4 regions of the Mesorhizobium sp. LNJC394B00 genome follow, and region 3 is predicted to be linked to each of the others. Evidence: predicted binding sites of a transcription regulator. Region 3 holds the regulator's gene; each other region holds the start of a gene.
What was found. The regulator LexA, encoded in region 3, represses DNA repair genes until DNA is damaged. The targets are predictions, from matches to a motif close to TGTTCNNNNTGTGTTCNG.
Positions count from the first base shown of each region.

Region 1: a site for LexA is predicted at 2,002-2,019, ahead of X751_RS161330 (sel1 repeat family protein). Genes of this name have one in related genera too.
Region 2: a site for LexA is predicted at 5,248-5,265, ahead of X751_RS141080 (helicase-related protein). Genes of this name have one in related genera too.
Region 4: a site for LexA is predicted at 2,035-2,052, ahead of ssb (single-stranded DNA-binding protein). Genes of this name have one in related genera too.

Region 1 is NZ_AYWH01000001.1:439,933-447,432, reverse strand. Features, by position in the region: gene X751_RS161320 (acetyl/propionyl/methylcrotonyl-CoA carboxylase subunit alpha) at 1-27, shown strand, start outside; gene X751_RS161325 (ABC transporter substrate-binding protein) at 94-1,215, opposite strand; gene X751_RS161330 (sel1 repeat family protein) at 1,602-1,868, opposite strand; gene X751_RS161335 (DUF2147 domain-containing protein) at 2,305-2,646, shown strand; gene X751_RS1000000167395 (hypothetical protein) at 2,783-3,013, opposite strand; gene X751_RS161340 (hypothetical protein) at 3,065-3,259, shown strand; gene X751_RS161345 (AMP nucleosidase) at 3,538-4,998, shown strand; gene X751_RS161350 (endonuclease/exonuclease/phosphatase family protein) at 5,150-6,151, shown strand; gene X751_RS161355 (DUF922 domain-containing protein) at 6,177-6,776, opposite strand; gene X751_RS161360 (electron transfer flavoprotein-ubiquinone oxidoreductase) at 6,921-7,500, opposite strand, start outside.
Region 2 is NZ_AYWH01000008.1:16,768-24,267, reverse strand. Features, by position in the region: gene ftrA (transcriptional regulator FtrA) at 1-710, opposite strand, end outside; gene X751_RS141055 (rhodanese-like domain-containing protein) at 800-1,219, shown strand; gene X751_RS141060 (GNAT family N-acetyltransferase) at 1,270-1,725, shown strand; gene phaR (polyhydroxyalkanoate synthesis repressor PhaR) at 1,771-2,385, opposite strand; gene X751_RS141070 (acetyl-CoA C-acetyltransferase) at 2,688-3,872, shown strand; gene phbB (acetoacetyl-CoA reductase) at 4,002-4,727, shown strand; gene X751_RS141080 (helicase-related protein) at 5,421-7,500, shown strand, end outside.
Region 3 is NZ_AYWH01000004.1:232,721-240,220, forward strand. Features, by position in the region: gene kynU (kynureninase) at 18-1,265, opposite strand; gene X751_RS146975 (GntR family transcriptional regulator) at 1,433-2,197, shown strand; gene lexA (transcriptional repressor LexA) at 2,401-3,183, shown strand; partial or broken gene X751_RS01000000163910 (ComEC/Rec2 family competence protein) at 3,177-5,634, opposite strand; gene arr (NAD(+)--rifampin ADP-ribosyltransferase) at 5,746-6,162, opposite strand; gene gltX (glutamate--tRNA ligase) at 6,624-7,500, shown strand, end outside.
Region 4 is NZ_AYWH01000013.1:42,625-50,124, reverse strand. Features, by position in the region: gene X751_RS137310 (MarC family protein) at 1-461, shown strand, start outside; gene X751_RS137315 (OsmC family protein) at 514-939, opposite strand; gene X751_RS137320 (DUF2306 domain-containing protein) at 962-1,360, opposite strand; gene ssb (single-stranded DNA-binding protein) at 1,398-1,934, opposite strand; gene X751_RS137330 (hypothetical protein) at 2,145-2,546, opposite strand; gene X751_RS137335 (metalloregulator ArsR/SmtB family transcription factor) at 2,680-2,994, shown strand; gene X751_RS137340 (SRPBCC domain-containing protein) at 2,991-3,458, shown strand; gene X751_RS137345 (ATP-dependent Clp protease proteolytic subunit) at 3,488-4,096, shown strand; gene X751_RS02465 (hypothetical protein) at 4,243-4,464, shown strand; gene uvrA (excinuclease ABC subunit UvrA) at 5,250-7,500, shown strand, end outside.

The sequences.
Region 1 (7,500 bases), on a different contig from region 3:
GTGCGCTTCGTTGAAGAGGCTGCATAGCCGGCTGGAGGCTTGAACGAAAAATGGCCAGGACAAGCCCGGCCATTTCCTTGAGTACGCGGACGATTACTGCGCGATTGGCGCGTATTTGCCGTCATGCCACTGGTTGATGTCGTAGCTGGCGTTCTTCAGATCGCCCTTCTCATCAAAGGTCACGTCGCCGACCACGGTGCTGAAAGGCGTGCCGTTCTTCAGCGCTTCGGCTACCTTGACCGGATCGTCCGTTCCGGCGCGCTTGACGCCCTCTGCAAACGCCTGAACGACGGCGTAGGAGAACAGCGTAAAGCCTTCCGGCACGAAGCCGCCCGCCTTGATCTTGGCGATGGCCTCCTTGGCTTCCGGCTTGGCCTGCGGGTCCGACGGGAAGACGAACAGGGTGCCTTCACCGGCGGGGCCGGCGACCTGCCAGAATTCCGGCGAGGCGATCGAGTCCGGCATGATCAGCTGGAACTTGACGCTCTGCTCGGCCGACTGACGCAGGATAAGCCCGGCTTCCGGGTGATAGCCGCCGAAATAGACAACGTCGGCCTTGAGGTCCTTCAGCTTGGTGACGAGAGCCGAATAATCCTTCTCGCCGGCATTGATGCCTTCATAGTCGATCTCCTTGAGGCCACCGGCATTCATCGTCGCCTTCACGGCATCGGCAACGCCCTGACCGTAGGCGCTCTTGTCATGCAGGATAACGACATTCTTGCCGGCATATTTCTTGGCGATCCACGGGCCGATGAAGGCGCCCTGCGCGTCGTCACGCGTATAGAGACGCATGATCGTCGGCCAGCCGGCCTTGGCGGCGGCATCGGTCAGCTCGGGATTTGAAGAGGCCGGGCTCATCATCAGCGCGCCGGCCTCGGCGTAGACGGCGGAAGCCGGGATGCTCGAACCTGAACAGGCATGGCCGTCAATAAACTTGACGCTGTTGGCAACGATCCGGTTGGCCACCGAAACCGCCTGCTTGGGATCGCACTGGTCGTCCTCGATGTCGAGCTTGATCATCGAGCCGTTGACACCGCCGGCGGCGTTGATCGCATCGGCGGCTGCCGTTGCGCCCTGCTTGAACTGATCGCCGATCGTGGCGAGCTGTCCGGTCATCGGGCCGACCACCGAAATGGTGATGTCATCGGCAAAGGCAACCGGCGCGCTCATCATCAGGCCAAATACGGCCGCGCTCAAAATACCCGTTTTTTTCATGGTGATAGAACTCCTCCCACACTCGCGCAGCCGCTCTGGCCGCGCTTCTTTCCGAAGGCGGGACAATTTCATCCTTCATTGGGCCTGTCTAGGCGCATCGGCGCCGCTCGATTGGGCCTCATCAACGCAAAAAGCCACGCCAGCCTGTTCCGGCCGGTCGTGGCTTTTTGCTCGTAGCAGTCCCCATGCGCCCCCGCGCCACGAAAACCTGCCCGCCGTCCCCATTGTGCACGACTGGACCGTGCCGGCCTGCCGCGTTCTTGTTCTTTCATGGTCGGCCGTCTTGTCGCGGCCTTGTCGTTTCACCGGTTCCGACCGTCTTTGCGGTCTTGATCCCGGGGCTTCCCTGTTTTCGATAATCTGCCTGCGATAATCTGCTCGCGATCTCAGTGCATCGTCATCCATTCGCGGGCTTCGCGCAGCGCCTTGGCGATCTCGACCTTGGACATTGCGGCCGACAGTTCCGAGCGCAGTTCCGCGGCGCGGACCGAGCCCTTGATGGCGGCGATGTTGAACCATTTGTGGGCGGCAACGACATCGGTCTCGCAATCGCGGCCGGTCGCATACATCATGCCCAGTTCGAAAAGAATGTCGGCCTGGGCAGTTGCCCCCATGGCGCCGAAGCCGGCTTCAAGCATTTCAAAACGTGCCATTTTAGTCCCCTGTCTGGCTCCCGAGAGCGGGCCTCTTCTGTCCCCCGGTGTTCCCTGGGGAGCCGCTCTTTCGATGCTTCCGAGAATGAGGCCGAGCCTTGAATCCGTCGTTAAATGGCGTGCTTAATTTGGAGAAAACAAAGCTAAAACAAGAGGTAAACGCGGAAATTCGTTAAGGATACAAAGTCAGCAATCCCGCCGTTTCTCGACCGATTTGACGAAAATTTGCAAGGCGCCGATCAACACTCTGCTAACCACGCGAACCAAAGCCAACGCCTCGATCGTTTATTTCCACGGGCTGCACTCTCCCGACCCTGCATGAAAATTGCGAAACCTTCCGTCGCGGCACGCTTTTGTTTTGCCGGGAGCTGGATTAGCTTACGTTTGCGTAAGGGGCAGAGAGGCGGCTGCCCCATCTAAACCAGGGAGGACAGATATGTTTCTCAAAGTGAGCTTGGCCCTGGCGGCCGCCGTGATGATGGCTGGTGCGGCTTGGGCCGATCCGATCGAAGGCAACTGGAAGACACAAGCCGGCGACACAGCAGTTATCGGCGGCAGCGGTTCATTCTCCATCACCCTGAAGACCGGCAAATATGCTGGGAAGACCATCGGTTCGCTCAAGGCGGCCGGGGCCAACAAATATGCCGGCAACATCACCGATCCGGCAAACGACAAGACCTACTCGGGCAAGGCAACACTGTCGGGCACCTCGCTCAAAATGAGCGGCTGCGTGCTCGGCGGGCTGATCTGCAAGAGCCAGACCTGGCACAAGCTCTGATCTAGCTGCTTTGACCTGACCAACGGGGCCTTCACAGGCCCCGTTTTCTTTTGCAGGACGGTCCGCGCCATAGCGACGACCGTGCCGTTTGCGGCGGCGCAAACCCGAACCGACGCTCTCTCTAAGACCTCGTCAATCACTTTGAACCGCAGATGAACGTCGGCATCAGCGCCGGTTCAGTCGCATCAGGGCATTTTGATGGCGTGTTCAAGGAGACACTACGCAAATGCTCGCTCGCCGCTTCACCATCGTCTGCCTGTTGATGAGCCTGTTCGGGATGCTCTTCGCCATCCTCGTGGCCGAAGCCGGCCGCCCGGCCCGTTCCTGGGATGCAGCCAGTTCCTGCCAATTCGATTGCATGAACCATTTTCGCCCCTGAGACGACAAAGACATAGATCCAAACAGAAAAGCAAAAGCCATGAACCGCATCGCCATCAACGCCCTCCAGACCCTTCGGCTCCTGCCGCGGGCGGCGCTCGTTCTGGTCGTGCTGTCGGCGCCGGTCCTGGCCATGCCGATGATGCGGGCCAATGCCGACACGACGATCGACGCGCCGGCGACGAAGAGGCATGGCGTCGGCTTTGTCTTGCTGGTCAGTCTGCAGCGCGGGTAAGGTGTGCCGGTATTAAGGTGATGCCGGCCTGCAAGTGGCGGCCTTTGGTGCTCACATACTTCGAGTACGCTCCGCTCCGGTTCTCGAAGCCAACCAGTTTGGTCGCTTCGCGCCCGTCCTCGACTCCGGCTCAGCCTTACCTGAATCTCAGCACACCTTGGGCGTGGACGAATAAATCGACCACTTGGCGGCCATCCTCCCCTCCCAAGTGCGGCCTCAAGTCTCTATATTGAGCCATGGAAAAGCGAATCTACCCACAAGCTATCGAATCGGTCGTCATGCCGGAGCCTTTCGGCAAGCAGAGCTTCGACGACGCCAAAAAGGCCGTGGCCGCCTTGCAGGTGCTCTACGACCGCAACACCAAGTTTCTGCGCGACTCCTTTGCCACGCTTGCCGCCGGCGGCGACGAAAGCAAGCGCTACCGCGCCTTCTACCCGGAGATCGGCGTCACCACCAATTCGTTCACCCAGATCGACTCGCGCCAGGCTTACGGCCACATGCCGACCCCCGGGCATTTCTCGACCACCATCACCCAGCCGGTGCTGTTCGAACGCTATCTCGTAGAGCAGCTTCGCCTGATCATGCGCAATCACGGTGTGCCGGTAACGGTTTCGGAATCGACCACGCCGATCCCGCTGCATTTCGCGTTCCTTGAAGGAACCCATGTCGATGGCGCCGCCGCCGACCGCATCAAACGGCCGATCCGCGACCTGTTCGACGTGCCGGATCTCGACGGCACCGACGACCAGATCGCCAACGGCACCTTCGAGGTCGCGTTCGGCGAACCAAGGCCGCTGGCGCCGTTCACGGCGCAGCGCATCGACTATTCGCTGCACCGCATGACGCACTACACGGCGACCAGCCCGCAGCATTTCCAGAACTTCGTGCTGTTCACCAACTACCAATTCTACATCGACGAGTTCGTCGCCCGCGCGCGGGCCCAGATGGCTGAAGGCGGCCACGGCTATACCGAATTCGTCGAACCGGGCAATGTCATCACCAAGGCAGGGCAAAACGCGCCCAGCGAAGGCGTGGCGGCGCCGCGCCTGCCTCAGATGCCAGCCTATCATCTGAAGAAGCCGAACCATGGCGGCATCACCATGGTCAACATCGGCGTCGGCCCGTCCAACGCCAAGACGATCACCGACCATGTCGCGGTGCTGCGGCCACATGCCTGGCTGATGCTCGGCCATTGCGCCGGCCTGCGCAACACGCAGGCGCTGGGCGACTATGTGCTGGCGCATGCCTATGTCCGGGAAGACCATGTGCTGGACGACGACCTGCCGGTGTGGGTGCCGATACCGCCGCTGGCCGAGATCCAGGTGGCGCTGCAGGAGGCGGTCGCCGAAGTCACCGGACTTTCCGGTTACGATCTCAAGCGCATCATGCGCACCGGCACCGTCGCCACCATCGACAACCGCAACTGGGAACTGCGCGACCAGCGCGGACCGGTGCAGCGGCTGTCGCAGTCGCGCGCCATAGCGCTCGATATGGAATCGGCCACGATCGCCGCCAATGGCTTCCGCTTCCGCGTGCCCTACGGCACGCTGCTTTGCGTCTCCGACAAGCCGCTGCATGGCGAGTTGAAGCTGCCCGGCATGGCGACCGAATTCTACAAGCGGCAAGTGGCGCAGCATCTGACCATCGGCATCAAGGCGATGGAGAAGCTGGCGGAAATGCCGATGGAACGGTTGCATTCGCGCAAGCTGAGAAGCTTTTCGGAGACGGCCTTTCAGTAGACCGGCTTGCCGTAAATGTTTGCCGCGAGGCGTTTCGTCATCTTGATTGGGCCGCATTTCAGCCGATAAAGGCCTGATACCTCGGCAATGTATTACCCGGTCTATGGGCAAACCCGGTCTGATGGCACGCGTGCGAAAGATGATGGCTTCAATGGCGTTCCTGGCAATGCTCGGCCTCTCGGCCGCGCTTGTAGCCGGGTTCTTTGGCGCACTGCATCCGGCCTTCGATTCCTTCGCCCATTTCCGCATCCATTTTGCCGTGCTGATGGGGCTGATTGCGCTGCCGCTGCTCGCCACCTCGTTTCGCCTGCAGGCGGGCGTGGGCCTGCTGCTGGCCGTGGCCGCCTTCGCCAGCACGTTGAGCACCTTGCCGCGCCTGTGGCCGGTGCAGGCCGCCAATGACGCCGCGCCCGGCAACGAACCGGTCTACCGGCTGCTGCAGATGAACCTGCGTTTCAACAATCCGACACCCAAGAAGGTTCTTTCGCTGATCGCCAGGACCAACCCAGACGTGATCACGCTCGACGAAGTATCGGCCATGTGGGCGACCGAACTCGGCTATATCCAGAACGCCTATCCCTATCGCATCCTGTGCGCCCATCCCGAGGGCGTGTGGGGCGTGGCGCTTTTGTCCCGGCGACCCTTTGCGGCCGGCACCGAGCCGCATTGCGAACCGCGCGGCGCGATGGCGGCCGCCACCGTCGATTTCGGCGGCACTCCGGTCGATGTCGCGGCGATCCATTTGAGCTGGCCGTGGCCGAAGGAACAATACTGGCAGATCGGCGAGTTGACCGAGACGCTCACCTCGCTCGGCGAGACGGCGATCATGGCCGGCGACTGCAATGCCGTGCCGTGGAGCGCCGCGGTACGGCGCGTTGCCTCGCTCGGCGGACTGACCGTGATGCCGTCGGCCGGACCGACCTGGATCCACCGGACCCTGCCCGATTTCCTGCGGCGCTATGCGGGCCTGCCGATCGACCAGGTGTTTTCGAAGGGCGGGGTGACCATCCTGTCGTCGACGCAGATGGACGAGACCGGCTCCGACCATCTGCCGGTGATGGTGGAATTTTCATTGATGCGCGACGAGACCAAGCCGGTCGACGAGGATTCTACCGCGACTGTGTCGCTGATCCAGCCCAACATGGGCGGCTAGATCGTACGCCACGGGGCTTACGGTTTCACAAGCCTACCAAGGCCTCGATGATGCGCTCGACATGGCCGCCTTCACTGTGCTCGCGCGCGTCGAACGCGATCTGTTTTGCCTCATAGAGCTTGGAAGTGGCTTGCAAGCGCCGCGTGGCTTCGACGCGCGTTTTGTTGCATTGCGGATCGTTGGCAAATTTCAGGCCGCGAACCGACCGCTCGGCAGCCTGCATCATCTGCCCGGCGATACGGCCATGGGTTCCTTCATGAGCGAGAACGCCTGTGAAAAACCGGTTCCAGCGTTTGCGCAGCGCCGGCGTGACGGCCGAGGCGACGCGCGGGTAGGTGTAGGCGATGTTGAGCGTTCCATTGGCCTGGCGCAGGCGGCAGACGCCGTTGACCTGACCCACGTCCAGGCTCCAGTCGGCGGTGTAGCTTGTCTGCGCGATGGCGTGGGTCATGAAACCGTGCTTGGGGCCCCTGCGGTTCATGGCGATAACCAGACCGGCACCTGTCGTGCCGGTGATGTCATAGGTTCGCGTCTTGACGACGGTTTTCACCCCCGCCGACGCCGTCCCGACGACGCCGCAGGCCGCGCTTATGACGGCGACGCAAAACAAGACCAACACGCGCATGCCATTTTCCCCATGGACGCGGCAATGAGACCACAAGCAGACGACGGTTTCAACAATCTTTGGCGCCGAGCGCCTTACATGCCTTGGTAAACCCGGCCATCGCCGCCATTTTTTGCTGGTCGAGACGGCCCCGGTCGGTGAGGCTCACATGCCCTGATAGACCGGGCCTTCGCCGCCTTGTGGCGGCACCCAGTTGATGTTCTGGTTGGGATCCTTGATGTCGCAGGTCTTGCAGTGCACGCAGTTCTGCGCGTTGATGACGAAGCGCACATCCTTGGCAGACGGATCGGCGGCGGCGTTGCCGTCCTTGTCGACCCATTCGTAAACACCGGCCGGGCAATAGCGGGTCGAAGGCCCGGCAAAGACATCATGCTCGGAACGCTTCTGCAACTCCATGTCGCCGACGATGAGATGCACCGGCTCGTTTTCCTCGTGATTGGTGTTGGACAGGAACACCGAGGACAGGCGGTCGAAGGTCAGCACGCCGTCCGCTTTGGGATAGGCGATCTTCTTGTGCTTGGCCGCGGGCTCAAGCGTGGCGTAATCGGCCTTGCCATGTTTCAGCGTGCCGAAGGGCGAGAAGCCGAACAGCGTGTTCAGCCACATGTCGAGACCACCGAGGCCGACGCCGATAATGGTGCCGAAGCGCGACCAGAGCGGCTTGACGTTGCGGACCTTCTTCAAATCCTTGCCGATATCGGTCGCGCGCCAGGCGTCCTCATAA
Region 2 (7,500 bases), on a different contig from region 3:
TCGGCAGAAATATCGGCGCGCATCCTGTCGATCAACGGTCCAAGCCGGCTGCGCTCATGTGGCTCGGGAACGGAACTCTCGACATACTGCGCCTGGCCGCCGTCGCGATGTGGCGGCACGACCAGACGGCGCGCCACCATGTTTGCAGCCTTGGTGCCGAAGTCGCGCCGAACCAGATGCAGGCAGAGGTCGATGCCTGCGGCACTGCCTGCCGATGTCAGCACATTGCCCTCATCGATGTACAAAACGTCCGGAATCACGGTGATGTCGGGGTACATCTCCGTCAGCTTCTCGCTGTAGCGCCAGTGCGTCGTCGCTCTTTTGCCCGCAAGCAGGCCGGCCGCCGCAAGCACGAACACGCCCGAACAGATCGAAAGAATGCGAGCGCCGCGCTCGCTCGCCTTCCGCAGCGCCTCGATCAGCGCCGGCGGCACCGGAGCCTCCGTTCCGCGCCATCCCGGTACGATCACCGTGCCGGCCTGGCCGATCAGATCGATCCCGCCGTCGGCAACAATACGCACGCCGCCCAGCGCGCGCATTTCACCGCCATCGATCCCGGCAACGGCAAAACGGTACCAATCCTCACCCATTTCCGGCCGGGGCAAGGCGAAGATCTCAACCGCCACGCCAAACTCGAACGTGCACAGCCCGTCATAGGCAACGGCAACGACAAGAGGGTTGGCAGGGCGCGGATTCGCAGAGGATGGCATGATCTTAACGATATATGGCAAAGCTGCCAGCTGCAATCGCCCTGCTTCCTGTCTTATCTCTCCGTCGCATCAGCAATGGAGATACGAGGATGAGCCACGTGACAGACATTCCGGCGGCATCGCCGGATATCGCCCGCGACCATTTTCTGCGCCGGCTTTCCGTCGAGACCGACTGTTCCGACGTCGCCGCCGCACTGCGTGCCGGAGAGCCGGACTTTGTTCTCCTGCATGTGGTCGGTTCGCCGGAAGCCTATGGACGCCGCCATGTGCCGGGCGCGCTGCATCTGCCCCACCGCGAAATATCGGCCGGGCGGATGGTGCAATGGCCCGAAAGGACGCTGTTCGTCGTCTATTGCGCGGGACCGCATTGCAATGGCGCGGATCAGGCGGCCTTCAAGCTGGCCAGCCTCGGTCGTCCCGTGAAGATCATGATCGGCGGCATAACCGGTTGGCAGGACGAGGACCTTCCTTTCGCTTCAGGCAAGGAGCCCGGTGTCTTGCACGCGTGAGGCCACGCGATATGGTCGGCCTTGAAGACTGAGCAAGCATGCAGAAGGCGATGGTTAGAATTCGTCCATTCGAGCGCCAGGATGTCGGTGCGGTGCTCGCCCTCATGCGGGCGCTAGCTGTCTTCGAGGGTTATGACGACAAGCTTCGCGTCACCGAAGCGAACCTCATCGAGCACGGGCTGGGGCCATCGCCCCGGTTCGGCGTGTTGGTGGCGGAGCGAGAGGGCGTGATCGTCGGCATCGCCGTCCACTACCTCATCCCCTGGACCTACGACCTGAAGCCGGTTGTCTGGCTGAAGGAACTCTACGTCACTGAAGCGACGCGCGGCATGGGGGTCGGCCATGCGCTTGTTGAACAGCTTCGCCAACACGCTTTGAGCATTGGCGCCTCCGCCATCAAATGGACGGTGCTGAAATCCAACTCGCCGGCCAAAGCCTTCTACCGCTCGCTCGACGGCCAGCCCGACGATATCTGGGAACCGTGGCAGCTGAAAATCGACCCGTAACGGCCGCCTCGACCAACTGAGGGCGGTCGACCATGCGGCGGTCGCTTACGACATGGTGTCGAGCTTGCGCTGCATGGCGGCGATCTGTTGCTTCAGTTCCTGAAGGTCGTCGCCGCTCTTTTCCGGGACGTCCTTGCGGGCCGGCTCGGGTGCAGCCGCGGCCGCAGCATTTGTGGCGGCGGTCGGGAAGGGCGTGAACAGGCGCATCGCGTTCTGGAACATTTCCATGTTGCGGCGTGTCTGCTCTTCCAGCGCCTTGATCGGCGTGGCGATCTTCATCACATCCAGCGGCGACTTGCCGATCGCGCCCTTCATCTGCTCGCGGAACCGCTCCTGTTCCTTGGAGAAGGCCATCATCGACTGTTCGAGGAAGCTCGGCACGATCTGCTGCATCTGGTCGCCATAGAAAGCGATCAACTGGCGCAGGAACGGGATCGGCAGCATGTTCTGCCCATCCTTGTTCTCCAGTTCGAAGATGATCTGCGTCAGCACCGGATGGGTAATGTCGTCACCGGTCTTGGCGTCCTGGACGGTGAACTCCTCGCCCTTCTTGACCATCTCGGCCAGATCCTCGAGCGTGACATAGGTGCTGGTGCCGGTGTTGTAGAGCCGGCGATTGGCATATTTCTTGATAATGATAGGGTCGTCTTTCGCGGCCATCAGCATCCTCCCGGGACACCGGCGCGCCTGAGTAAGCCGCCGGTAACGATTGCGCCATTTTTAAGGATATGCGCAAAAGCTCTATAATTCCAAGCGCTTTGTGCAGTGCGGCATCATTTATTGCTGCATGGCCGGCCAATTATGCTGCGCAGCAAAGGTTGGGCGATCCCGCCGGCCGCTCACGCCCTGCTTGCGGCGCTTGGCCGGCATGCCCATTTCCGGTTTGACTTGGGGTGTGGAACGGGCAAGAAAAGTCCCAACAAGCCCCCAAGAACACGACACCTCGAAGTCTGGAGAGAAAAATGTCCGCTTCCAATTCAATCGTCGTTGCCAGCGCCGCACGCACGGCTGTCGGCTCTTTCAACGGCGCCTTCGCCGCCACCCCGGCGCATGAACTTGGCGCCGTCGTCATCAGGGAGCTTTTGGCGCGCGCCGGCGTCGAGCCGGGTGAAGTCGACGAGGTCATTCTCGGCCAGGTGCTGACAGCCGCGCAGGGCCAGAACCCCGCCCGCCAGGCGTCGATCAATGCCGGCCTGCCCAAGGAGACCACCGCCTGGGGGCTCAACCAGGTTTGCGGCTCTGGCCTGCGCGCCATCGCGCTCGGCATGCAGCAGATCGCCGCCGGCGACGCCACTGTGATCATCGCCGGCGGCCAGGAATCGATGTCGCTGTCGCCGCACGCCGAGCACCTGCGCGCCGGCGTCAAGATGGGCGACTACAAGATGATCGACACCATGATCAAGGACGGGTTGTGGGACGCCTTCAACGGCTACCACATGGGCAACACCGCCGAGAACGTCGCCCGCCAGTTCCAGATCACCCGCGACGACCAGGACCAGTTTGCGCTGGCCTCGCAAAACAAGGCCGAGGCCGCGCAGAAGGCCGGCAAGTTCAAGGACGAGATCGTCGCCTTCACGATCAAGGGCAGGAAAGGCGACACTGTCGTCGACCAGGACGAGTACATCCGCCACGGCGCCACCATCGACGCCATGTCCAAGCTGAAGCCGGCTTTCGACAAGGACGGCACCGTGACCGCCGCCAACGCGTCGGGCATCAATGACGGCGCCGCCGGCGCGCTGCTGATGAGCGAGGCTGAAGCCACAAGGCGCGGCATCACCCCGCTGGTGCGCATCGCATCCTGGGCGACGGCCGGCGTCGATCCGGCGATCATGGGCACCGGACCTATTCCCGCCTCGAAGCGGGCGCTCGAGAAGGCCGGCTGGTCGGTCAAGGACCTCGACCTTGTCGAGGCCAATGAAGCCTTCGCCGCGCAGGCCTGCGCCGTCAACAAGGGCATGGGCTGGGATACGTCGATCGTCAACGTCAATGGCGGCGCCATCGCCATCGGCCATCCGATCGGCGCGTCGGGCGCCCGCGTCTTCAACACGCTGGTTTTCGAGATGCGCCGCCGCGGCGCCAAGAAGGGCCTCGCCACGCTCTGCATCGGCGGCGGCATGGGCGTGGCTCTGTGCGTGGAAGCGCTGTGAAAGAGAAGTGAGTAGTGAATAGGGAGTAGTGAATGGGGAAGAAGGAGCAGCGCGGCGGGATATCGATCCCTACTCGCTATTCCCTACTCCCTATTCCCTTCTTCCGACCAAAGGGAGGAAGAACTTTCAATGACCAAAGTAGCGCTCGTCACCGGTGGATCGCGCGGCATCGGCGCCGCCATATCGATCGGCCTGAAGAATGCCGGTTACACCGTTGCAGCCAACTATGCCGGCAATGACGAGGCAGCGGGGAAGTTCAGCGCACAAACCGGCATCAAGGCCTACAAATGGTCGGTCGCCGACTACGACGCCTGTGCCGCCGGAATCAAACAGGTCGAGGCCGATCTCGGCCCGGTCTCGGTGCTGGTCAACAATGCCGGCATTACCCGCGACGCCATGTTCCACAAGCTGACGCGCGAGCAGTGGAAGGAAGTCATCGACACCAATCTGTCTGGGGTCTTCAACATGACGCATCCGCTGTGGGGCGGCATGCGCGACCGCAAATTCGGCCGCGTCATCACCATTTCCTCCATCAACGGCCAGAAAGGCCAGGCCGGCCAGGTCAACTATTCCGCCGCAAAGGCCGGCGACATCGGCTTCTCGAAGGCGCTGGCGCAGGAGGGCGCGCGCGCGGGCATCACAGTCAATGTCATCTGCCCCGGCTACATCGCCACCGAGATGGTCAAGGCGATCGACGAGAAGGTGCTGAATGAACGCATCATTCCGCAGATCCCGGTCGGCCGCCTCGGCGAACCGGAAGAGATCGCGCGTTGCGTCGTCTTCCTCGCCTCTGAGGACGCCGGTTTCATCACCGGCTCGACCATCACAGCCAATGGCGGCCAGTATTTCGCCTGAACGACAGCATTTCGCCCGGTAGGACGGGCCGGCTTATGGCCCGTTTTTTCATCGCCGGCCGGCGATGTTCCGGGCTGCGCGCTAGACATTGACCCGTTCCGGCACGCAAAGATTAACGATTTCCAGGCGCCCTGTGCAAAACCCGGTTCGCAAGCTGTGAATTCTCGGTGGACAAGCTGTGGATAACACAACATGTTGGGGTGAACAAACCAGGAAAATCCCGCCATCGCTGATTGATCGCCGATTCGTTCCGGCTTTGAGCGCAACGTTAACGACCAACGCCGAAAATCACCGGCAAATGGTTAAGGCCGATTAAGAAAATTCAACAATTTCATAATGTTGGCCGAGGCGTATCGGATCACGACGATGCCCCGCCGGCAAAGGTTAACGCCAATGGTCGCCTTGCAGGAATCGGGCCAGTTTCCGCGATTCAGCATATGGTGAGACTCAGCCTCGCAAAATCCACATGTAGCCGTGAACAAAAGCTGAATCTGCCGGAGTCACTGATTCGTCGCCGATTCGTTCCAGACTCGTTCCAACTGTTAATTGAGACCTCAAAGACGAACCGTGGGATTGCCGGCCGGAACATTCCGCTTTCGCTTCGCGCCTGAAATCCCTATGTGTCGCCTGTCATACGCGCCACGCGAGGCGCGCTCCCGACAACACGATGCAGAAAGCCTCATCTCCAGGCCGATGAACATCCAGCCGAAACACACCGAGCCGCTGATCCTGTCGGGCCGCGACGTGACTGCCGTGCTGGGTCCGACCAACACCGGCAAGACCCATCTCGCCATCGAGCGCATGGTGGCGCATGAGAGCGGCATTATCGGCCTGCCGCTCCGCCTTCTGGCGCGCGAGGTCTATGCCCGCGTCTGCGAAAAGGTCGGCGCCCACAAGGTGGCGCTCATCACCGGCGAGGAAAAAATCCAGCCGCCCGGCGCGAAATATTCGGTCTGCACCGTCGAAGCCATGCCGCGCGAGACCGACGTTGCCTTCGTCGCCATCGACGAGGTGCAGCTCGCCGGCGACCTCGAGCGCGGCCATATCTTCACCGACCGAATCCTGCACCTGCGCGGGCGCCAGGAAACGCTGCTGCTCGGCGCGGCCACCATGCATGGCATCCTGCAAAAGCTGCTGAGAGGCGTCTCGGTGGTGACGCGCCCTCGCCTGTCGCACCTGGCCTATGCCGGTTCGAAGAAATTGACCCGCCTGCCGCGGCGTACGGCGATCGTCGCTTTCTCCGCCGACGAGGTCTATGCCATCGCTGAGCTGATCCGCCGCCAGCAAGGAGGAGCGGCGGTCGTGCTAGGCGCGCTGTCGCCCCGCACCCGCAATGCCCAGGTGGCAATGTTCCAGGCAGGGGACGTCGACTATCTCGTCGCCACCGACGCCATCGGCATGGGGCTCAACCTTGATCTCGATCATGTCGCCTTCGCCCAGAACCGCAAATTCGACGGCTACCAGTACCGCAACCTGACGGCGGCCGAGCTCGGCCAGATCGCCGGCCGCGCCGGCCGGCATCTGCGCGACGGCACCTTCGGCGTCACCGGCCAGGTCGATCCGCTGGACGAGGAACTGGTCAAGCGCATCGAGGGGCACGAGTTCGATCCGGTGAAGGTGCTGCAATGGCGCACCGCGCATTTCGACTTCGCCAGCCTCGACGCGCTGAAGCGCTCGATCGAGGCCAACGCGCCGGTCGAAGGCCTGACGCGCGCGCTGCCGGCGGTCGATGCGCAGGCGCTCGAACATCTCTCCCGCGACGAGGACATCCGCGCGCTGGCTACCAATGCCAAGCGCGTCGCGCTGCTGTGGGAAGCCTGCGCGTTGCCGGACTACCGCAAGATCGCGCCGGCCCAGCACTCCGACCTGATCGCTTCTATCTACACCGACCTCGCCAAACACGGCCATGTCGACGAGAACTACATGGCCGAGCAGGTGCGCCGCGCCGATACGACCGAGGGGGACATCGACACGCTGTCGCACCGCATTGCGCAGATCCGCACCTGGACATTCGTGTCCAACCGGCCGGGCTGGCTGGCCGATCAGGCACACTGGCGGGAAAAGACGCGCGAAATCGAAGACAGATTGTCGGATGCGCTGCATGAGCGGTTGACGAAACGGTTTGTAGACCGCAGGACTTCCGTCCTCATGCGGCGCCTTAGAGAAAATACAATGCCTGAAGCCGAAATCAGTCCTACCGGAACCGTCCTTGTCGAAGGCCATCATGTCGGCGAGTTGCAAGGGTTCCGCTTCACCGCCGACCAGAGCGCCGGCGGCGAAGACGCCAAGGCCGTGCGTACGGCAGCGCAAAAAGCGCTGGCCGCCGAGTTCGAGGCGCGTGCCGAACGCTTCGGCGCCTGCGCCAATGGCGACCTTGCGCTCGGCTCCGACGGCACGCTGCGCTGGATCGGCGCGCCGATCGGCACGCTGGTTGCCGGCGAGGACGCGCTGAAGCCGCGCCTGGTGCTTTTGGCCGACGAGCAGTTGACCGGCCCCGCCCGAGACAAGGTCGCCGCGCGCGCCGAGCGTTTCGTCAATTTCCAGATCGAATCCTTGCTGAAGCCGCTGGTCGACTTGAAGAATGCCGAGCAGATCGCCGGCATCGGCCGTGGCATCGCCTTCCAGCTCGTCGAGCATTTCGGCCTCATCAACCGCCGCGACATCGCCGAGGAAATGAAGTCGCTCGACCAGGAGGGTCGCGCCGCCTTGCGCCGGCTCGGTGTGCGCTTCGGCGCCTACCACGTCTTCGTGCCGGCGCTGATCAAGCCGGCGC
Region 3 (7,500 bases):
GAAATTGCTCTAGTTTCTCACGTAACCGCGGTCTTCACCGCGAAGCGGGCGTCCTGCCAGGCGCCGGTGCGCAAAATATCCTCCAGCGCTTCGACCGCCTGCCAGACATCGCCATAACCGACATAGAGCGGCGTGAAGCCGAAACGGATGGTCGACGGCGCCCGAAAATCGCCGATCACGCCGCGCTCGATCAGCGCCCGCATCACCTGATAGCCATGCGGGTGGAGGAACGACACCTGGCTGCCGCGCTGGCTGCCGTCGCGAGGACTTTCCAGTTCAAGCCGGTAGGCGCCGCATCTGGCTTCGACGAGCTGGATAAACAGGTCGGTCAGTGCGATGCTTTTTCTGCGCACCGCCGCCATGTCGACGTCGTTCCAGATATCGAGCGCGCCCTTGAGCGCCCGCATCGACAGCACCGGCTGCGTTCCGCACAGGAAGCGGCGGATGCCGCTGCCGACGGCAAAGCCCTGCTCGAAGGCAAACGGCCGCGCATGCCCCCACCAGCCGCTGAGCGGCTGGCTGATATCACCATGGTGGCGCTCAGCCGCGTAGATGAAGGCCGGCGAGCCCGGGCCGCCATTGAGGTATTTGTAGGTGCAGCCGACGGCGAAATCGGCATTGGCACGGTCAAGTTCGACCGGCAAGGCGCCGGCCGTGTGGCAGAGATCCCAGATGATCAGCGCGCCGGCGTCATGTGCCTTGCGCGTCAGCGCCGTCATGTCGCGCAACTGGCCGGATTTGTAGTTGACGTGGTTGACCAGGATGACGGCAACGCTGTCGTCGATCAGCTCCTCGATTGCCGCCGCGTCGACGCCCTCCAGCCGCAGCCGCGTTCCCGGCCGGGTCGAGGCGACGCCTTCGGCCATGTAGAGGTCGGTCGGGAAACTGTCGCCCTCGGCAACGATGACCGACCGATCCGGCCGCATGCCGAGCGCTGCGTGCAGCAGCTTGTAGACGTTGATCGAGGTTGTGTCGCAGACCACCGTCTGCCCATCAGCCGCGCCGATCAGTCGCCCGAGCTGATCTCCGAGTTCCACCGGCATGTTGAACCAGCCGGCGGTGTTCCAGGCGCGAATGAGGTCGTGCGCCCATTCCTGCGTGGCGGCCTGCTGCAGTTCGCTGAAGACGACCGCTGACGCGGCGCCCAGGGAATTGCCGTCGAGATAAATCACGCCTTGCGGCAAGACAAAGCGTTCGCGCATGGAGCGCAGCGGATCGGCGGCATCCATTGCTTCGATTGTAGCGAGATCGGGTGTCGTGCTCATGATCCGGCGCCCCTCCATGGACAAACGCGCGCGGCGGAGCCTGCCGCCCAAACATGCCGGCGATCTTGAGTGGTCGCCCTTGAACTGTCAAACATTATATATAATTCACCCATTGAAAGGCTTTGATATATAATGATCCGCCGAGCGTTTATGTCTGATGGATCACGATGCTGGGTGACGAGCAGACCTCGAAGACGGAAGCGGCCTATCGCCTGCTCAGGCGCGATATTCTTGCGACCCGGCTGGCGCCTGCCGCGCCGTTGAAGCTGAGCACGCTGCGCAACACCTACGGCATCGGCTGGACGCCGTTGCGCGAGGCGCTGTCGCGGCTGGAGGCGGAACGGCTTGTGACCGCCATCAGCAACCGCGGGTTTGCGGTCGCTCCCGTCTCTCGGGCGGAGCTCGAGGATTTGGCGCGTGCGCGGCTGGTGGTCGAACTGCCCCTGCTGGTGGAATCGATCGAGGAGGGCGACCGTGAGTGGGAAGACGCGGTCGTTGCCGCCCACTATCGTCTCTCACGGTGCGGGTCTGTTCTCGACGATCCATCGGATGATGCGGTCGACGCGTGGTACGAAAAACACGATGCCTTCCATGCGGCGCTGCTCAGTGCCGCGACATCCAGCTGGCTGCTGCGCTTCAATGCGACGATTTCCGACCAATTGCATCGCCATCACCGCTTTCTGGGTCTGGCCCCGACGCTGCGCGCCGCCGCCGGCCGCACGGATGGACACCGGAAGGCCGTGGCGGCCCTGCGCGACGCCGTGGCGATCGAACACCATACCGCCCTGATGGAAGCGGCCCTCGATCGCGACGTCGAACGTGCGAAAACTCTGATGACCGCTCACATCGGCTACACGCTGCAGGTCTATGCCCAGAGCGAACCCGGCGCGGATGCTGCGCAGCCCCGTCCGAAAAGGAAGCGGCGGTCGTAGCCGACGCGCAGGGCACTTTGGCTTCGTTTCACCCGTTGCCGGCAAATGGGCGCAGGCGGCGCCCGCAGCGCCGAACGTTACGCTGAACAAAACGTCAACACATTCATTAAACTTTAAAAGGTTGCGGAACACAACTGGAACAGATAGTGTTTGTTCTGGGTTTGTTTTTTCTGATTCTGATTTCAGAACCCTTGGGGGCCGCGATGCTGACGCGCAAACAACATGAGCTTCTGATGTTCATCCATGAACGCCTGAAGGAGAGCGGAATCCCGCCGTCCTTCGACGAGATGAAGGAAGCGCTCGACCTCGCCTCCAAGTCCGGCATCCACCGCCTGATCACGGCGCTTGAGGAGCGCGGTTTCATTCGCCGGCTGCCGAACCGGGCGCGCGCGCTGGAAGTGCTGCGGCTGCCCGACTCGATCGCACCAGGCCTCAATGCGGCGAGGAAGTTTTCGCCGAGCGTGATTCAGGGCAGTCTTGGTCAAACCGGCCAAGGGCAAGGCGGCCAAGGACAAGGCGCGATGGGCCAAGGCGGTCTCGGCCGCCAGATCAAGCCGGGCTCGCCGTCGCGTTCGATGTCGGCCGGCAATGACGATGCCGTTTCCGCGATTTCAATCCCGGTTATGGGACGCATCGCCGCCGGCGTGCCGATCGACGCCATCCAGCATCAGACCCATTCGATCTCGGTGCCGCCCGATATGATCATGGGCGGCGAACACTACGCGCTCGAGGTCAAGGGCGATTCGATGATCGAGGCCGGCATTTTCGATGGCGACACGGTCATCATCCGCAATGCCGACACAGCCAGCCCCGGCGAGATCGTGGTGGCGTTGGTCGACGATGAGGAAGCGACCCTGAAACGCTTCCGCCGCAAGGGCGCCTCGATCGCCCTGGAAGCCGCCAACCCGGCCTACGAGACCCGCATTTTTGGACCGGACAGGGTGAAGGTGCAGGGCAAGCTTGTCGGATTGATCCGGCGCTACTGAGCCGGCTTGGGTTTGTACTTTTCACGCTGGTTGTAAGGCGGCAGGCCGCGCGCTTCGCGGGAGAAGCGGCGTTGCTCGTGCCAGGGGCGATACGGCTTGTCGACGGCGAAGCGGATGGTTGGCGCTGCAGCTGCCGATTGCGGATCGAAGAAGACGGCGGCGCTGCCGTCGCGGGCCAGCTGTTTCTTCGTCACGACCAGCACCAGCGGGTCGCGGCACGGATTGTAGGCGGTGGCGTCATCGATGACGATCAGGCTCGCGAAGGCACAGGCCGGCCGCGCCGTCTTGCGGTCTTTCGCAAGCGCCACAATGGCTCCGGAAGGGTGCCGGGCGATACAGAGATCGCCGGTGCAATAGAAGGGCGAGCCGGGCGGCAGATCGAGCGGATCGAGATCGAACCGCGTATCTGTTGCCTCGAAAATCTCAGGTGGGATAATGGTTTCGGCCCGCAGCGCCCGTTTCCAATTGTCCGTGGTGAATTCGTTGGAGCGTTCGCGGTTGAGGGCGAGTTCGCCGCCACCGATCGGCATGGCCACCAGATGCGCATCCTCGGATATGAGCACGTCGGGCGTAAGCACCTGCGGCTACCGTCAACAGGCCGGCCAGCGCGAAAGGCACGGCCGCCAACCTGAGCCAGGTGGTGGCCATGGTGGCGATGACGAGGGCGACCGCCACCAACAGCACCGAGCGGATGGAGATCAGCCCGACGGCGTCGACCGGCGAGCGCTCGGAAATCCAGGCCGATATAGCGATCATCGCCATCAGACCCTTGCCCATCACATAGAGGAACGGCCCGTCGGCGCCGAACGGCATCGCCAGTGCGCTGAGCACGGCAAAAGGCATGACGATCAACGAAACAATCGGCATCACGGCCAGATTGGCGATCAGGCTGAGCGGCGACACACGCTGAAAATGCCAGATGGCGAACAGCAAGGTTGCACTGCCGGCGATGATCGAGGTCATGGCGAGGCTGCCCATGGCCAGCGCGAATTTTCGCGACAGGAAGCCGACGAAGGAGCGCTTTGCCGGCGGCGTTCTCACCTTGTCGGCGCGGTAATCGGCCCAGCCGGCATAGGCGCCGACAAGGGCGGCGGTGGCAGCAAACGACATCTGGAAGCTGGGACCGACCACCTCGTGCGGCGACACCAGGATGACGGCAATGGCGGAGATCGCCAGATTGCGCATGGTGAGTGCGGCGCGATCAAACAGCACGGCGACAAGCATGACCGCCAGCATGATGAAGCTGCGCTCGGCGGCAACCACGACGCCTGAAATGACGAGATAGGCGGCGATGGAGACGAGTGCTGCCACTGCTGCATATTTCTTGACTGGGCGGCGCGAAGAGAAATCGGGAAACAGCGCAAAGGCGCCACGCAGCAACACCATGATGGTGCCGGCAACCAGCGCCATGTGCAGGCCGGAGATGGAGATGATGTGGTAGATGCCGGTGCGCCGCATCGCTTCGTTGACCTCGTCCGGGATGCCGGCGCGCACCCCGACAATCAACGCCGCGGCAATCTCGCCTTCGGCGCCGCCGATTTTGCCCCTGATATGGTCGGCAATGTTTTCGCGCGCGTTCTCGATTGCCGAGGAGAGCCGCGCGGTCAGCGGCGGCGGTCCCTGCGTAGCAATGGTTTTCGGATTGCCGAGAAAGAAGCCGCTGCCGCCGAAACCGGTGAAATAGCTGTCGAAGGAGAAATCGTAGCTCTCCGGCCGCACCGGACCGGTCGGCGGCAACAGCCTGGCATAGCCGGTGATCAGGGAGCCGGCGGTCATATCGGCGGGAACGGTCCGCGCCGAGAGCCTGACCCGCTCCGGGGCGTAGCGCAGCTCGGGGTAAGCGGTCGAAACCACATCGAGCGTCAGCCTGATGCGGCCGCTTTCCATCTGTTCGAGACTGACGACGCGGCCGGTCAGCCGTGTCTGAATCTCGGAGCCGAGCATCTGCGTTCCGGCGCGCCAAGTCTCGACTTTGGCGGCGACGACGCCGAGCGCGCACAGCATCGCGGCCATGCAGAACAGATGCGTCCTCGGCCGCGATCGCGTGGCGAGGGCGCAACATGTCGCCAGCACCACAATGGCGATTGGCTGCGCAAAGCCGGGCTCGCCGGCCAGCGAGAAATAAATGATGACGCCGGCCGCCAGGAAAACCGGCACCAGCAGGAAGGCGACGCCCCGGTCGAGCTCCGTGTTGGCGGCCACGGCAAGGCTGCGGCGGAGCGCGGGCCATGACGGACGGCGAAGCCGTCTGCGCAGACGGGCGATAGATCCGGGCGCTGTGACTTGCGCCGGCAACGCGTGACCGGGCAGCGCAGGCGCGACGCCGGGATGCGGCTCAGGCAGCGCGAGGGGCAGCGGCTCGGCATAGGGACTATCGGCAAACAGCGAGCGTTCGCTGACGCTTGCCTCGGCGCCTTCGCCTTCCTTCGTGCCCCGGCCACGTCCAGCCATCGGGTCTGCCCCTTGCGCCCCAGACCCCTATGCTACATGAACGCGCAAAGCGCGAAAGTCCGCGTGATCACGTCCACCGCGCCGGAATCGACCATCACCTGGCAAGGACGCTCAATCCTCAATCATATCCTGGCCCTCCGCTCTCACGCGAGCAAGCCCATCGTGCATTGCCTTCAATTGTTCCGGTGTATGACCCTGCCATTCACCGAGTTCACCCTGGATGAGCAACGGATCACGGGAGCGGTAGGATTTCGTCGGATTACCGGGAAATTTTTTGTCGGTCAGGTTAGGGTCATCCATAAAAAACCCCGTCGGCTTTACGATGTAAATCCTTTGACGACCGTCACCCGTTGCAAGCTCTGCTCCCCAGATGGCGGCTTCCAGTGTCTGGGTGAAATAGATCCATGACAGTGGTTTACCTCTGAAATTGGAAGGGTGGCCGACGCTCAGCAGATCCCCGGGTTTCAAATCCGCCCGGGTACCATGGTAGAACGGATCACCCTCCGTATGGTCGGCGTTTTCGGTCATCGGTAGTCCTTCTTTCAATCATGCCTCCTTCGTGGCGAGACCGACCTGCACACAGTTGCGGTGTTCACGATAATGATTGCAGAAAGGTCAATATGCGTGACCAAGCCAACGCTGTCACGGCGGCGTTGTAGTCGGGCAGTGCCGCATCCGTGAAGAAATGTCCGCTCGTCAGAGGGGGCTACCACCGTCGCAGCGATGTTCCAGGCACTGTGACGGACGCTGCAGCCGAATGAAACCCAGACATTGACGCTGCTGCCAAACGAGGTTGCGCGGAGGGCGCGAACAGATTTTGTGCTACAAGGCTCCAGCGCCAGTTGACGCAACCGATAATTGCCGACGTGCCCCGGCCACGTCCAGCCATCGGGTCTGCCCCTTGCGCCCCAGACCCCCTATGCTACATGAACGCGCAAAGCGCGAAAGTCCGCGCGATCACGCTCGCTTTCCAAGGTTCCGAGAGTTCCATGTCCGACACGGTCGTCACCCGTTTTGCCCCCTCGCCCACCGGCTATCTGCATATCGGCGGCGCGCGCACGGCGCTGTTCAACTGGCTGTACGCCAAGCACACCGGCGGCACGATGGTGCTGCGCATCGAGGACACCGACCGCGAACGCTTCAACGAGGCGGCGACACAGGCCATTCTGGATGGGCTGACCTGGCTCGGCCTTTCCTGGGACGGTGAGGCCATATCGCAGTTCGAGCGCGCGCCGCGCCACCGTGAGGTGGCCGAGGAGCTGGTGCGCCTGGGCAAGGCCTATTACAGCTACGAGACGCCTGCCGAGCTCGAGGCGATGCGCGAGGCCGCACGCGCCAAGGATCTGCCGCCGCGCTACAACGGCCAGTGGCGCGATCGTGCCCCCTCGGAGGCGCCTCCCGGCGTCAAGGGCGCCATCCGCATCAAGGCGCCGACCGAGGGCGAAACCGTGGTGCACGACCGTGTGCAGGGCGAGGTGCGCTTCCCCAACAAGGACCTCGACGATTTCATCATTCTGCGCTCGGACGGCAATCCGACCTACATGCATGCCGTCGTCGTCGACGACCATGACATGGGCGTCACCCACATCATCCGTGGCGACGACCATCTGACCAACGCCGCGCGCCAGACGGTGATCTACAACGCCATGGGCTGGGACGTCCCGTCGATGTCGCATATCCCGCTGATCCACGGCGCCGACGGCGCCAAGCTGTCGAAGCGGCACGGCGCACTGGGTGTCGAGGCTTATCGCGCCATGGGCTATCTGCCCGAGGCACTGCTCAACTATCTGGCAAGGCTCGGCTGGAGCCATGGCGACGACGAGATCATGTCGATCAAGGACATGATTTCGTGGTTCGACATCGGCG
Region 4 (7,500 bases), on a different contig from region 3:
TTGCGGTGGCCGGGGCGTCCATCCTGTCGGTGTTCGGCATCACGCTGCCGGCTTTCCGCGTCGCCGGCGGGTTTTTGCTGTTCTTCATCGCGTTCGAAATGGTGTTTGAGCGCCGCCAGGACCGCAAGGAGAAGATCGGCGACGTTGCCATCACCAAGGACATGATCCACAACATCGCGGCCTTCCCGCTGGCGATCCCGCTGATCGCCGGCCCCGGTGCGATTTCGGCGACCGTGCTACTGTCGGGCTCGTTTCAGGGTTTTGCAGCACAAGCGGCGCTGGTCGGCATCATCTTCGTCTGCCTTGCCATCACCTATCTGGTGTTCGTGCTGTCGGAGCGCATCGACCGCATCCTCGGCCAGACCGGCCGCTCGATCCTCACCCGCCTGCTCGGCGTCATCCTGGCCGCGCTTGCGGTTCAGTTCGTCGCGGATGGGATCAAGGCGCTGATGGCGGGGTGAACGGCAGCCCCTGCTCCCTGCTCCCTGCTCCCTGCTCCCTGCTCCCTGCTCCCTACTCCACCGCCGTATCGACGACCTCGAAATCGTGGGTGATGACAGCCGTCTTGGCCAGCATGGCCGAGGCCGAGCAGTATTTCTCGATCGACAGGTTGATGGCGCGCTGGACCTTGTCGCGCGACAGCGCGTGGCCCGTGACGATGAAATGCATGTGGATGCGGGTGAAGACTTTGGGGTCGGTTTCGGCCCGGTCGGCGTCGAGTTCGACAACACAGTCCTCGATCGCCTCGCGGCCTTTTTCGAGGATGTGGACGACATCATAGGCCGAGCAGCCGCCGGTGCCGATCAGCACCAGTTCCATCGGGCTCGGACCCGGCGTCTTGCCTTCCGGCCCGGAGGCGGTTCCCAGCACAACCTTGTGGCCGCTGCCGGACTCGCCGACGAAGGTGCGCTCCTCGACCCATTTGATCCGTGCTTTCACGGCAATCTTCCTTCAGAAAGCGTCACTGGCCGAAGACGACCGTGTGCATGATCCGCCCCGGCAGCAGCGTGAACACGCCGGCGCCGATCAGGGCGAAAACATACAGCGATATCATGACCCTGCGATGTTTGGCGACCCGATGCATATGCGCGTGCCAGACCGCCAGCGGCACGGCGATCAACACTAAAATCGACAAGAGATGGATCGGGCTGAACGGACCGACGAGGCGTATCTGCTGGATCCAGAAACTGGAGATGGCGACGACCAGCATCAGCGCCGCCCAGGCATAGCCGACGACACGATGACGCGTCGTGCGTTTCGGCAGCGCCAGTTGCGTAGCGCCAATGGCCAGCGCGGCAAGGGCCGCGAAGGCGTGCCATGGAATGGGAGGGCGCGCCGATAGAAGCGGTCCGAGCGACATCGCGCCCTCTCCTCAGATATCGCTGACTACCGTCAGCTCAGAACGGGATTTCGTCGTCCAGTTCGCGCGACGAGCCGCCGCCACCGCCGCCCTTGGAACCGCCGCCACCGCTGTTGCCGCCGCGGTTGAAGCTCTCATTGGGGCCAGACTGGCCGAAATCCGAGCCACGGCTCGCGCTGCCGCCGCCGGCGGCATAGTTGCCGACCTGACCGCCGCCCTCGCCGCGAGAATCGAGCATCTGCAGCTCGCCGCGGAATTTCTGCAACACGACTTCGGTCGTATACTTGTCGGCGCCGGTCTGATCCTGCCATTTGCGTGTCTGCAGCTGGCCTTCGACGTAAACCTTCATGCCCTTCTTCAGGTACTGCTCGGCGACCTTGGCGATCTGGTCATTGAAAATGACCACGTTGTGCCATTCGGTCTTTTCCTTGCGCTCGCCGGAGTTCTTGTCGCGCCAGCTTTCCGACGTGGCGATGCGGATGTTGACGACCGGGTCACCAGAATTCAGGCGGCGGATTTCAGGGTCCGCGCCGAGGTTACCGACCAGAATGACCTTGTTGACGCTACCCGCCATGACACTTCTCCGCGCTCATCCGAACCAAATTTCAAGTCGTTCACCTTACAGGCCGCGGACAATCCTGGCTTGCCGCGGCTGGCTTTTCCCACAAGGTTTTTGTTCCCTTTTCGTTCCTATACTGTTAACCACGGATTGTCAAGGAATGGCAGCAATCGCGGACGCGGGCGCGTGGATTTAGCTGACACGCAGGGGCGAGAAGCGGTGTCGTCAGCGCCGTTTTTTAGCTGGTCGCAACGGACCGAAAAAGCCGCTCCACTCCATGCCCATGCCATGGGCGCGCTGTGCGATCACGGTTGGCGCCGACATCAGCCCGACTGCAGGTTCAGATTTCAGAGCCGGGTCATTCAGCAATTTCCCGATCGCGCGCCCGTGCCACCACACCTGAGCGACGAGCGCCGCTACCACCGCGATCAGGCCCCAGGTCCCCAATCCTTCGCCGAAGATGTAAATCCCGTATGGCGGCGATAGCGCCGTACCCAGCTTGGCCAACAAGATCACGGCCACGAAACCGATGACGGCGATCGCTCCTATACCGAGGACGAGGCGGCGATAGAGCCTCAGAGCCTCGTTGAGGTTCTCGGCGGACGAAAGATCGACGTTGGAATTCATAAATACTACTCCTGCCTCGCGATGATCGGCCCATCTTGTTCCCCACGGCTTAGAGGCCCGGCAGGATCCAATCAATACGCGGCATTCAAAACACCCCTTGCCAAATCGATAAGTATCGACTTATGCTTTTGCCATGATCGAAGCAGAGATTTTTCGCGCCCTGGCCGACCCGACGCGACGCGCCGTCTACGAGCGGCTGACTTCCGGCGAGATGAGCGTGTCGGAGTTGCGCACCGGCATGAGCGTGTCGCAGCCGGCGGTGTCGCAGCACCTTGCCGTGCTGCGCGGCGCAGGCCTGGTCAGCGAAAGACGCGCCGGCCGCAACGCCTACTATCGCGCCGATCCGCAAGGGCTCGAGCCGCTGCTCGGCTGGATCGAACGCTACCGCGCATTCTGGCCGGAGCGCATCGAAAGACTGAAGGCCGTTTTGAAGGACATGGACCAATGACCGACGAAAAGCAGACGCAGACCGCCAAGGATGCCCTCGCCTTCGAATGCGATCTGCCGGACGCACCGGAAAAAGTGTGGCGGGCACTGACCGTGCCGGACCTCTTGGCGGAATGGATGATGCCGAACGACATCAATCCGGAAACCGGCAGCCGCTTTGCCTTTGCCGGGCCTGAGAAGCCGATCGAGTGCGAAGTGCTCGATGCCGAGCCGGGGCGCCTGCTGCGCTATTCCTGGCGCGAGCGTTCCGGCGACGCCGACCGCGAGGAGCTGGAGAGCATCGTCACCTTCACACTCGCCCGCACCGTTTCCGGCGGCACGCATCTGCGCATCGTCCATGACGGGTTTGTCCTGACGCCTGCGGTCGCGATGGCCGGCGCCGGCTGCCGGCTCTGGCTGCGCGCATACAAGCCCAAACCGCCTGTCGCCGCCAACGCGCCACGCCTGTTGCTGCGCGCTGCCTGACCCGGAAAAATCAAAACGGAGACAATGAGATGAGCGGCTTTGCCAATCTGGTGCCGATGGTGATCGAGCAATCGAGCCGCGGCGAACGTGCCTTCGACATTTTCTCGCGGCTGCTGCGCGAGCGCATCATCTTCGTGAATGGCGAGATCAATGACGGCATGTCGGCGCTGGTCTGCGCCCAGCTCCTGTCGCTGGAATCGGACAATCCCGACAAGGAGATCTCGCTCTACATCAACTCGCCGGGCGGCGTGGTGACCAGCGGCTTCGCCATCTACGACACGATGCAATATGTCAGCTGCCCGGTGTCGACCGTGTGCATGGGCTTTGCCGCGTCGATGGCCTCCTTCCTGCTGATGGCGGGAACGCCGGGGCGGCGCATCGCGCTGCCCAATGCCAGCATCGTGCTGCACCAGCCTCTGGGCGGCTTCCAGGGCCAGGCCTCCGACATCCAGCGCCATGCCGAAGGCATTTTGCGCACCAAGCGGCACATGGCCGACCTCTACGCTCACCATTGCGGCCGCACCCACGAAGAGGTCGAACGCACGCTTGACCGCGATTTCTTCATGACCGCGAAGGAGGCCAAGGACTGGGGCCTCGTCGACCACGTCTTCGACACTCGCAAGCAGGCAGCGGCTTGATCACCGTATCGAATGCAGGCCGGTGTTCCCTCAATTTCAACGCCGCTGGTCTGGCCTCGCCTTGAGCGCGGCACTATAGTCTTGCCATGCGCTACCACCTGAACAGACTGACCATAGCCATTGCCATCACGGCGGCGACATCGAGCATGGCCTTTGCCGGGGGCAGCACCAGCACGTCGCGGAAAGGCGCCCTGCCCGGCGTGACCGGCGACTACCGCATCGCCAAGCCCGCGCCGCGGCCGGAGCCGGACGACGCGCTGCCTGCCGGCGAGAACGGCACGTTCAAGATCGGCGACACCGATGTCAAGATTTCCGGCAGCATCACTGTCGATGTCGGCACGGGTGGGATCAAGCCGCCGCGCCGGTAGCCCCTTCTCCCAGCTACTATACGGGAGAGAAAGCCTGCGTCGACGACTTCCTCGCAAACGAACAGCCCCGCCGTTGCTTCCGCAAACGGTCGGGGCTTTTTTTGGATTTCAAATCCAAACTGCCGGTAGTGTTATACCGACTTTGATTTCGGATGCTTCGCGGCATTCAGCCGACGATCCGACTAGCCGTCTCTGATTTTTGTGGGATTCGGCAGGTCACGGTTTGTCTGGTGGTTTGTTGGACTGACGCGATGCGTTCGTTGGGACGCATACACTCCAATGCCTTGAAACTACCTGGCACTTATGCCCGCCGCGGCTCCACTAGCAGGTGGAGCCTCAAGGGACTATCCGGTGGCGTCATGCTCCGCTCCTATGTCCGTTGCGACTGGTGTCAATCCGAAGCACAAATCGCAAAAACCTGCGGCGTCTCGCAGGCCGCTATGGGCGGCGAGGCCATCAAAGACGGCCGGCTCCGTTGACTCCGGCAGAGTGCGCCCCCGATTCGACGACGTCAACCTTGAATAGCCGGTTACGGAAAATGTGATCGTCGGGAGCTTACGTCAGGGTCAGTTTCTGAAACACCCTTGTCAGTTTCTGCACACAGCTTTGTCAGGAGCGTGTTCGGTCTTTGTTCTTTCCGCTTGCCCGTTCGCGCGAAAGACGGTTAAACGGCTTTGGTCGAGAAGTGTGGCGTCTCTCGACTTGGCGGCAAAAATACCTACATAGGGAATGGCCGGGAAAACCCGCCGATCCCACTGACACCAGACCTGAGGCGGCGACCGGCGATGGCCGACCATAAATACCTTTCCATTCGCGGGGCACGCGAACACAACCTGAAGAATGTCGATCTCGACCTGCCGCGTGACAGCCTGATCGTCATGACCGGCCTGTCGGGCTCCGGCAAATCGTCGCTTGCTTTCGACACCATCTATGCCGAGGGCCAGCGCCGTTACGTCGAGAGCCTGTCGGCTTATGCGCGCCAGTTCCTCGAAATGATGCAGAAGCCGGATGTCGACCAGATCGACGGCCTGTCGCCGGCCATCTCGATCGAGCAGAAGACCACGTCGAAGAACCCGCGTTCGACGGTCGGCACCGTCACCGAGATCTACGACTACATGCGCTTGCTGTTCGCGCGCGTCGGCATCCCCTATTCGCCGGCGACCGGCCTGCCGATCGAGAGCCAGACGGTTTCACAGATGGTCGACCGGGTGCTGGCGGTCGAGGAAGGCACGCGCCTTTTCCTGCTGGCGCCGATCGTGCGCGGCCGCAAGGGCGAGTATCGCAAGGAACTGCTGGAGCTGCAGAAGAAGGGCTTTCAGCGCGTCAAGGTCGACGGCGTCTTCTATGAGATCGCCGATGTGCCGGCGTTGGACAAGAAGTACAAGCACGACATCGACGTCGTCGTCGACCGCATCGTCGTGCGCGGCGACCTGGCGACACGGCTTGCCGATTCCATCGAAACGGCGCTGAAGCTCGCCGAAGGGCTGGCGGTGGCCGAGTTCGCCGACCGGCCGCTCGACGCCAGCCAGACCGGCGAGGACTCGGTCAACAAATCGAAGAACGAGACGCATGAGCGCATCCTGTTCTCGGAAAAATTCGCCTGCCCGGTTTCCGGCTTCACCATTCCGGAGATCGAGCCCAGGCTGTTCTCGTTCAACAACCCGTTCGGCGCCTGCCCGACCTGCGACGGCCTCGGCAATCAGCGCGCCATCGACGCCAGCCTGATCGTGCCGGACGAAAACGTCTCGCTGCGCGACGGCGCCGTCAGCCCGTGGGCGAAATCGACCTCGCCCTATTATGCGCAGACGCTGGAAGCGCTGGGCAAGGCATACGGCTTCAAGCTCGGCGACAAGTTCAAAGACCTGACCGAAGAGGCCAAGGAAGCCGTCCTGCGCGGCACCGGCGAGCGCGAGGTCACCTTCCAATATGATGACGGCCTGCGCTCCTACAAGACCACCAAGACGTTCGAGGGCGTCATTCCCAATCTCGAACGGCGGTGGAAGGAAACCGAATCCGCCTGGATGCGCGAGGAGATCGAGCGCTTCATGTCGGCGACGCCCTGCCCGGTCTGCAAGGGATACCGGCTGAAGCCGGAAGCGCTGGCGGTGAAGATCGCCGGCAAGCATATCGGCGAAGTCACAGAGCTGTCGATCCGCAAGGCCGACCAGTGGTTCACCGAACTGCCGCCACATCTCAACGACCAGCAGAACGAGATCGCGGTGCGCGTTCTCAAGGAAATCCGTGACCGCCTGCGCTTCCTCAACGATGTCGGCCTCGACTATCTGACGCTGTCGCGCAATTCCGGCACGCTGTCGGGCGGCGAGAGCCAGCGCATAAGGCTGGCGTCGCAGATCGGCTCCGGCCTCACCGGCGTGCTCTATGTGCTGGACGAGCCGTCGATCGGCCTGCACCAGCGCGACAATGCCCGCCTGCTCGACACGCTCAAGCATCTGCGCGACATCGGCAACACGGTGATCGTCGTCGAGCATGACGAGGACGCCATCCTGCATGCCGATTATGTCGTAGACATGGGTCCGGCCGCCGGCATTCATGGCGGCGAGATCATCGCCCAGGGCACGCCGCAGCAGGTGATGGCCAATCCCAACTCGATCACCGGTAAATATCTGTCGGGCGCGCTCGAAGTAGCCACGCCCGGTGTCAGGCGCGAGGCCAAGAAGAACCGCCGGCTGAAGATCGTCGGCGCGCGCGGCAACAATCTCAAGAACGTCACTGCCGAAATCCCGCTCGGCACCTTCACCGCCGTCACCGGCGTGTCTGGCGGCGGCAAATCGACCTTCCTGATCGAGACTTTGTTCAAGGCGGCGTCGCGCCGCATCATGGGCTCGCGCGAGCATCCGGCCGATCACGACCGCATCGAGGGCCTCGAATTCCTCGACAAGGTCATCGACATCGACCAGTCGCCGATCGGCCGCACACCGCGTTCGAACCCGGCCACCTACACCGGCGCCTTCACACCGATCCGCGACTGGTTCGCCGGGTTGCCCGAGGCCAAGGCCCGCGGCTATCAGCCGGGCC